DNA from 2 places in the Micromonospora sp. NPDC051543 genome. Region 2 is predicted to be linked to the other one. Evidence: riboswitches for the same ligand, from Rfam matches in the RefSeq annotation. Region 2 holds a riboswitch; the other holds the start of a gene.
What was found. Region 2 has a riboswitch for thiamine pyrophosphate ahead of ACIA3K_RS25140 (ECF transporter S component). Riboswitches for the same ligand answer to the same signal wherever they lie in the genome.
Positions count from the first base shown of each region.

Region 1: another riboswitch for thiamine pyrophosphate. It lies ahead of thiE (thiamine phosphate synthase); the one in region 2 lies ahead of ACIA3K_RS25140 (ECF transporter S component).

Region 1 is NZ_JBITDT010000020.1:92,496-96,833, reverse strand. Features, by position in the region: gene thiO (glycine oxidase ThiO) at 1-959, opposite strand, end outside; gene thiE (thiamine phosphate synthase) at 956-1,579, opposite strand; TPP riboswitch at 1,574-1,683, opposite strand; gene ACIA3K_RS28220 (ThuA domain-containing protein) at 1,975-4,338, shown strand, end outside.
Region 2 is NZ_JBITDT010000015.1:85,536-89,873, forward strand. Features, by position in the region: gene ACIA3K_RS25135 (ABC transporter ATP-binding protein) at 1-1,376, opposite strand, end outside; gene ACIA3K_RS25140 (ECF transporter S component) at 1,503-2,090, opposite strand; TPP riboswitch at 2,168-2,272, opposite strand; gene ACIA3K_RS25145 (alpha/beta fold hydrolase) at 2,381-3,211, shown strand; gene ACIA3K_RS25150 (aminoglycoside N(3)-acetyltransferase) at 3,235-4,041, shown strand; gene ACIA3K_RS25155 (sugar isomerase domain-containing protein) at 4,038-4,338, shown strand, end outside.

The sequences.
Region 1 (4,338 bases), on a different contig from region 2:
CGGTGGTGCCCGGTGGCGGCCAGCACGTCCGGCCGGCCGGGCAGCGGCCCGAGGATCGGCGCGTTGTCCGGGGTGCCGGGGCGCAGCCCGGCGACGGCCTCCACCAGGTCGTACTCGGTCAGCTCGGGCAGCAGGTCGACACCGGCGCGCAGCAGCCGCTGCACCGCGCCGGCGGTGACGGTGGTGTCCGACCGCTCCTCGACCGTCGCGCCGAGCACCACCTCGCCGTCGGCGCGGGGCACCAGGTAGACGTGCTCGCCGTCGGCGTACCCCCGGATCACGTGCCGGAAGCCCGGCGCGACGCCGCCGGGCGCGCGCAGCCGGAGGATCTGGCCCTTCACCGGCCGCACCGGCAGGCCGGTGAGGGCGGCCGCGCCGCAACCGGCCGCGACCACGGTGATCCCGGCCTCCACATCGGACAGCCGCCGGACCGGCCGCGGCACGAACGCCGCGCCGGCCCGCCGCGCGGCCGTGCGCAGCGCCGGCACCAGCCGCCGGGGATCGACCTGGTGGTCGGTGGGCGCGAGCGCGCCGCCGCGCACCCGGGGCGCGAGCGCCGGCTCGCGGTCGCGCAGCTCACTGGGGCGCAGCGGCGTCACCGGCAGATCCAGACCCTGTTGGTACGCCCACAGCCGGCGGGCCTCGGCCAGGTCGTCGCCGGTCAGCCCGACCATCAGGGTGCCCTCGGTCCGGTAGCCGATCGTGGCGTCGCTGGCCTCGCTCAGCTCGGCGGCGAACGCGGGCCAACGCGCGGCGGAGGCCACCAGCAGCTCGGTCAGTCGGCGTTCCCCGAAGTACGCCTCGGCGACCGGGGAGAGCATCCCGGCGGCGACGGCCGACGCCCCCGACCCGGGCGTCGGGTCGTGCACCTCGACGCGCAGGCCACGGGTGGCACAGCGCCACGCGATCGCCAGCCCGATCGGGCCCGCGCCCACCACCGCCACATCGGGGCGGGTCACGCCAGCGCCCGCAGCAGGTCGGTGGTCGCCCGCCCGGGATCGGCGGCCGAGGAGACCGCCCCGACCACGGCCACCCCGTACGCCCCGGCGGCGCGCAGCGCCGGCACCCGGTCGGCGGTCACTCCCCCGATCGCGATGACCGGCACGTCGACGGCGTCGACGACGTCGCGCACCCCGACGGACCCGATGGGTTCGGGCAGGCCGGCCTTGGTGCTGGTGGTGTGGCACGGGCCGACGCCGAGGTAGGTGGCCCCGGCGACGACCGCCTCGACCGCGCCGCGCGGCTCGCGGGCGGTGACGCCCAGCACGCCGGTGGGGCCGAGCACGTGCCGGGCCGCGGCGACCGGCAGGTCGTCGGCGCCGACGTGTCCACCGGCGGCGCCGACCGCCAGCGCCACGTGCAGTCGGTCGTTGACCAGGCACGTCGCCCCGTACGGCGCGCACAGCGCGAGCACCCGGGCGGCCAGGTCGTACGCCTCGCGGTCGGTGGCGGAGTCCTGGACCCGGACCTGCACGACGAGGTCGGCGTGGGCCGCCGCGAGGGCAGCCCGGACCACGGTGAGGGGATCGCGCCCGGGTCGGGTGTCGGTGATCAGATGCAGTCGCCCAAGGGACGGCACGGCAACGCTCCTCCCTGCGCCGGCATTATCCGGATCAGGTTCGACGGTCGGGGGCTGTCAGCCCCCCTCTCAGCCCGGTACACCGGGCTCCCGTGGGTTACTTGCGTGTCACCGTACGACAGATCGGCCTCCTCTGCCAAGGGCGGGTCATCGGTCCCGAGGCGACGCATCGATCGGGGTGCTTTCTCCTGTCCTGTTCGGAATGTCGCCCGCCGTTGCAGAACCGTTACCCGCCGGCATCTTGCCGGACATCGATGCAGCAGAACTAATTTGTTCAGCGATTCGACAAAATGCCGGCGTGGACGCCCTGGCACGGCGTCCCCACCGGCTCCATCTGGGACGGTCTTCGGCGAGCCGGCCCCGCGATCCCTGTCCACCGCGACATTGGAGGCGGCGTGTCCCGTTCTCGTCGTGCCCGTGTACCACTCACCGCTACCCTGTTGTCCCTCGCGCTGACGTCGACGGCCCTCATCGGGTCCCCGGCGCAGGCGGCTCCGACCGGAGCGCAGATCCCCGCGCGAGACGTGCCCGTCGCGGCTCCGCTCTCCCAGGCGGCGCCGAAGGCGCCGAAGGCCGCAGCGGCCGACCCCTACTCCGTCCTGATCTTCTCGAAGACCGCCGGCTTCCGGCACGACGCCATCCCCACCGGCATCGCCGCCATCCAGCAGCTCGGCGCCACCAACGGCTTCACGGTGGACACCACCGAGGACGGTGCCGCGTTCAGCGACGCCAACCTCGCCAAGTACAAGGCCGTGATCTGGCTCTCCACCACCGGCGACGTTCTCAACGCCGACCAGCAGGCGGCCTTCGAGCGGTACGTGAAGGCCGGCGGCGGTTACGTCGGCGTCCACGCCGCCTCGGACACCGAGTACAGCTGGGCCTGGTACGGCGACCTGGTCGGCGCGTACTTCGCCAACCACCCGCAGAACCAGCAGGCCACCGTCAAGGTGGAGGACCCGGCCCACCCGTCGACCGCCGGACTGCCGGAACGCTGGTCCCGGTTCGACGAGTGGTACAACTTCCAGACCAACCCCCGGTCGGACGTGCACGTCCTGGCCAGCCTGGACGAGAAGAGCTACACCCCGGGCGCCGGCGCGATGGGCGCCGACCACCCGACGGCGTGGTGCCAGGACTTCGACGGTGGCCGCTCCTGGTACACCGGCGGCGGGCACACCCGTGAGTCGTACGCCGAGCCCGAGTTCCTCAAGCACCTGCTCGGCGGCATCCAGACGGCGGCCGGCGTGGTCGACGCCGACTGCGGCGCGTCGAAGACCTCCAACTTCGAGAAGGTCACGCTGGACAGCAACACCAGCAACCCGATGGAGCTGGACATCGCCCCCGACGGGCGGGTCTTCTACATCGAGCGCGACGGCCGGGTGCAGATCATCAAGCCGGACACCGGCAACACGATCACCGCCGTCGACCTGGACGTCTTCACCGGCAACGAGGACGGCCTGATCGGCATCCGGCTCGACCCGGACTTCGCCACCAACAAGTGGGTGTACCTGTACTACGCCCCGAACGACAACGTCACGCGGAACCTGCTGTCCCGGTTCACCGTGACCGGCGACACCATCGACCTGGCGAGCGAGAAGCAGGTGCTGCGGGTCGACACCCAGCGCAACACCTGCTGCCACGCGGGCGGCAGCATGACCTTCGACAGCGCCGGCAACCTGTACCTGGCCACCGGTGACAACACCAACCCGTTCGAGTCGAACGCGTACGCGCCGCTCGACGAGCGTCCGGGTCGCCAGGACTACGACTCGCAGCGCACCTCGGCCAACACGAACGACCTGCGCGGCAAGGTGCTCCGGATCCACCCGGAGGACAACGGGACGTACACGGTTCCGTCCGGCAACCTCTTCCCGGCGGGCACCGAGAAGACCCGCCCCGAGATCTACGCGATGGGCTTCCGCAACCCGTTCCGGATCGGCACCGACCCGAAGACCGACACGCTGTACGTCGGTGACTACGGGCCGGACGCCAACTCGAACAACCCCGACCGGGGCCCGCGGGGTCTGGTCGAGTGGAACGTCGTGACCCCCGGCAACTACGGCTGGCCGTACTGCACGGGCACGAACGAGGCGTACAACGACTACACGTTCCCGTCCGGCCCGAGCGGTCCGAAGTTCGACTGCGCCGCGCCGGTCAACAACTCGCCCAACAACACCGGCCTGACCAACCTCCCGCCGGTCGTCCCGGCCACCGTCGACTACGGCTACGCCGGTGACGCGCGGTACCCGGAGATCGGCGGCGGTGGCGCGCCGATGGGCGGCCCGGCCTACCGGTACGACGCCAACCTCAACTCGACCCGCAAGTGGCCGGCCTACTTCGACGGCAAGGCGCTGCTGGGCGAGTGGAACCAGAACAAGATGTACACGATGCAGATGACCGCCGACGGCAAGTCGTTGGTGGACATCAACCAGTTGCTCCCCGGCATGTCGATGATCCGGCCGATGGACTTCGAGTTCGGTCCGGACGGCGCGCTGTACCTGATCGAGTGGGGCAGCGGCTTCGGCGGCAACAACGACAACTCCGGGGTCTACCGGATCGACTACACCGCCGGTGACCGTGCGCCGATCGCGGCGGCGGCCGCCAACCCGACCTCGGGCCCGGCTCCGTTGACGGTGGAGTTCTCCAGCGCCGGCTCCCGGGACCCGGACGGTGGCACGCTCACCTACGCCTGGGCGTTCGGTGACGGGCAGACCTCCACCGAGGCCAACCCGACGCACACGTACGCCACGGCGGGCAACTACACG
Region 2 (4,338 bases):
GCGGCGACGAAGTCCGGGTCGTGGGTGACGCTGACGACGCCGTGCCCGGCGTCGCGCAGGTCGGCGAAGAGGTCGACCAGCTCGCCCCACGTCCGCCGGTCCTGGCCGAAGGTGGGCTCGTCGCAGATCAGCAGGCGTGGCGCGGTGGCCAGGGCCGTCGCCACGCTGAGGCGCCGCGCCTCCCCACCGGAGAGGGTGTACGGGTTGGCCGCCGCGAGCCGGGTCAGTCGTAACCGGTCGAGTAGCCCGGCCACCGTCTCCTTGACCGCTGCCTCGGGTTGACCCGTCCGGCGTGGGCCGAGCGCCAGCTCGTCGAAGACGGTGCCGGTGACGAACTGGTGTTCCGGATCCTGGAAGACCGAGCCGATCCGTCGGGCCAGCGCGGGCGCGCGCCAGCGGTGCGGGGGAGTGCGGTGGTGGGCGCCGGCCAGCTCGGCCGAGGCGGTGACCCGGCCGGTGCCCGGTTTGAGCAGCCCGCCGAGCAGCAACGCCAGGGTGGACTTGCCGGCACCGTTCGGTCCTCGTACGGCGAGGGCCTCTCCGGCGCGTACCGCCAGATCGGTGGGGCCCAGCCGCGACGGCAGGCCGAGCCGGTCGGCGGTGAGCAGCACGTCGCCGGCGGCGGCGGTGGCCCGGCGCGGCGCGATGGGGTGACCGGGCACCCAGACGCCCTCGGCGGCGAGGGCGGCGCCGTGCGTGGCGAAGACCGCGTCGGGTGGCCCGTCCGCGCGGACGCCACCGCCCGGCTCCAGGACGACCACCCGGTCGACCAGGGGCAACGCCTCGGCCACCCGGTGTTCGACGAGGATCAGGGTGGTGTCGGTGCCCAGCGCGCCCGCCACGGCGCCCCGGACCAGGGCGGCGCCGTCCGGGTCGAGGTTGGCGGTCGGCTCGTCGAGCAGCAGCAGGCTGGGCCGCAGCGCCAGCGCGCCGGCCAGGGCGAGGCGTTGCTGCTCGCCGCCGGAGAGGGCGGCCGTGTTGCGGTCGCGGGGGTACGGGAAGCCGACGCGCCACAGCGCCTCGTCGACGCGTGGCCAGATCTCGTCCGTGGGTACGCCCCGGTTCTCCAACCCGAACGCGACGTCGTCGCCGGTGCGCGCCATGACCAACTGGGTCTGCGGGTCCTGAAAGACGATGCCGACCCGTTCCCGGCCCTTGCGCGGGTCGAGCCCGTCGATCTCGACGGTGCCCCCCTGCTCGCCGGAGTCCTCCGGCAGCAGCCCGGCGAGCGCGGCGAGCAGGGTGCTCTTGCCGGCCCCGGAGGGCCCGAGCAGCAGCACCCGCTCGCCGTCCTCCACCCGGAGATCCACCCCGCGCAGCGCCCACGCCCGCCGCCCGGCGTGCCGCCACCCGAAACCCCGCAGCAGTACCCCCACAACCCCTCCTCCCGGGTCCCTCGCTTTGTTGATCAAGAGGTTCGCGTCAGAATTCCGCCTCGCGGTGACGCGAACCTCTTGATCAACGAGGCAGGGTCGGACGGGACAGGGTCGGACGGGACAGGGTCAGACCAGGGCGCGGGTTCGGCCCGATGGGAGGCGGTCCAGGACGCCGGTGTTGGCCAGGGCGCGGGTGAGCGCCCAGCCGCCGACGCCCGCGATGATCGTGGCGCTGACGATGGTGAGCAGCGCGTACGGGATGCGGTAGTCGACCAGCTCGGTCTCGCTGTTCCAGACGAAGAAGTCGAACAGGGCCGCGCTGAGGCCGGTCAGCGCGCCGGCCAGCACGGCGGTCGGCAGCCGGTACGACCGGTAGCGGAAGGCGGCGAACGCCAGCTCGGCCCCGATGCCCTGCACGATGCCCTGCGGGATGACCGTGCCGGCCCACTGGCTGCCCAGCAGCGCGGACACGACCGCGGCCACGGTCTCGCAGTAGAGCGCGGCGCCGGGCTTGCGGATGACCAGTCCGCCGACCACGGCCGGCATCAGCCAGACGCCGTAGATCAGCGTCTGCGCCGGCGGGAAGAAGACGAACGCGCCCTCGGTGGCGCTCCAGACCAGACCCCAGGCCCAGAAGATGACGCCGAAGGCGACCGCGATCACCGAGGCGACCACGATGTCGATGGTGCGCCAACGGTTGGTGGTGTTGTCCATGCTGTGCTCCCAGTTCAGTGGAACGAACCAGGAGAAGACGCACGCCGCGCGTCCGGTGGCACCGGACTCACGGCGCGGCTGGAGGTCGACCGAACTCCCTGCGCTGGCATTACCCAGATCAGGTTCGAGGGTCTGCGGGCGTGCCCGCACTCTCAGCGCTGTGCGCTCCCCTGTCGGATGTGAAGTTGTCTCGCTGACGCTAGCACCGACCAGGGGTAACAGCCCAGCAGGGCCTTTCCGAGGTCCGCGCATCCGGGTCGGCGCGACGACGGCTGGGTAGGCTGACGATCATGCAGGTCGACGCGCGGGGTCTGACATTCGAGGTACGCACCGGCGGCCCGTCCGACGGCGTCCCCGTCCTGCTGCTGCACGGGTTTCCGCAGCACAGCGGTGAGTGGGACGAGGTCGTCCCGCCGCTGCATGCCGCCGGCCTGCGCACGTACGCCCTCGACCAGCGGGGCTACTCGCCGGGCGCGCGCCCCGCCGAGGTGGCGGGGTACCGGATTCCCGAACTGGTCGCCGACGCGGTCGCGGTGCTCGACGCGCTCGGTCTGGACGCCGTGCACCTCGTCGGCCACGATTGGGGCGCCGTCGTGGCCTGGGCGGTGGCCGCCGCGCACCCGCAGCGCGTCCGTACGTTGACGGCGGTGTCGGTGCCGCATCCGGCGGCCATGGCACACGCGCTCGCCACGGACGGCCAGCAGAAGGCCCGGTCGTCGTACATCGCGCTGTTCCGCAAGCCGGGCAAGGCCGAGAAGGTGCTGCTCGCGTGGCACGCGACGGCGCTGCGCAAGCTGCTGGGCGGGGTGGGCGACGCCACCCGGGTGAGCCGCTACGCCGACCCGATGCGCGAGCCGGGCGCGCTCACCGCCGCTTTGAACTGGTACCGGGCCATGTCCCGCGCCGACCTGGCCGCCGTGGCCCCGGTCGTCGTACCGACCACCTACGTGTGGAGCGACCGGGACGTCGCGATCGGCCGGACCGCCGCCGAGGCGTGCGCCGCCAACGTCACCGGCGACTATCGCTTCGTACCCCTGGCCGGGGTGACCCACTGGATCCCGGACGCCGCGCCCGCCGCGCTGGCCGAGGCGGTCCTGGCGCGGGTCGCCGGGACGGCCTGAGCCGTGCCGGGCGAGGGAGAGCTGTGACCGTTCCCACCGGCGGGCCGAGCACCCGCCGGTCGATCGCCGCGCAGCTCCGCCTGCTGGGCGTACGCCCCGGATCGACGGTGCTGGTGCACGCCGGCATGCGCCCGCTGGGCTACGTCTGCGGCGGACCGCAGGCGCTGGTGCTCGCCCTGCGTGACGCGCTCGGCCCCGACGGCACGATCGTGGTGCCCACCCACACCCCCGACAACAGCGACCCCGCGCAGTGGGGCAACCCGCCGGTGCCGGTGGACTGGTGGCCGCTGATCCGCGCCGAGATGCCCGGCTTTGACCCGGCGGTCACGCCGAGCCGCTACATGGGCGTCCTCGCCGAGACGGTCCGCTGCTGGCCGGGGGCACTCCGCAGCACGCACCCCCAGGTGTCGTTCGCGGCGCTCGGCCCGACGGCCGGGCAGGTCGTCGCCGGGCACGCGCTGGCCGACATGCTCGGCGAGGCCTCACCGCTGGCCCGGCTCTACGACCTGGATGCCGACGTGCTGCTGCTCGGAGTCGACCACAGCGTCAACACCTCGCTGCACCTGGCCGAGTACCGCCGTCCCGCCCTCGTCCGCGAGCGACTGGGTGCGGCGGTGCGGACCGCCGACGGCGGCCGGGAATGGGTGTGGTGGCAGGACGTCCGGCTCGACGAGAGCGACTTCGGCGCGCTGGGCCGGGACCTCGACGCCACGACGGTGGTCCGCGTCGGCCCGGTGGGCGCCGGGACGGCGAGGTTGGTACGCCAGCGGGCGGCGGTCGACTTCGCGGTGCGGTGGTTCGCCCGCAACAGACGGACGGAGGACGAATGACGGTTCGTGGTCAGTCACCTGGCGAGCCGGTGAGCGCCGAGGACTACCTGACAGTGGTGACCGAGACGATGTCCCGGGTGGCCGCCAGCCAGGCCGAGGCCGTGGGTCGGGCCGCCGACCTGATCGCCGACGCGGTACGCGCCGACGGGGTGGTGCACGCCTTCGGCACCGGGCACTCGGAGGCTCTCGCCATGGAGATCGCCGGCCGGGCCGGCGGGCTGGTACCCACCAACCGGATCGCCCTGCGGGACCTGGTGCTGCTCGGCGGCGAGCCGGCCGACGTGCTCGGGCCGCTGC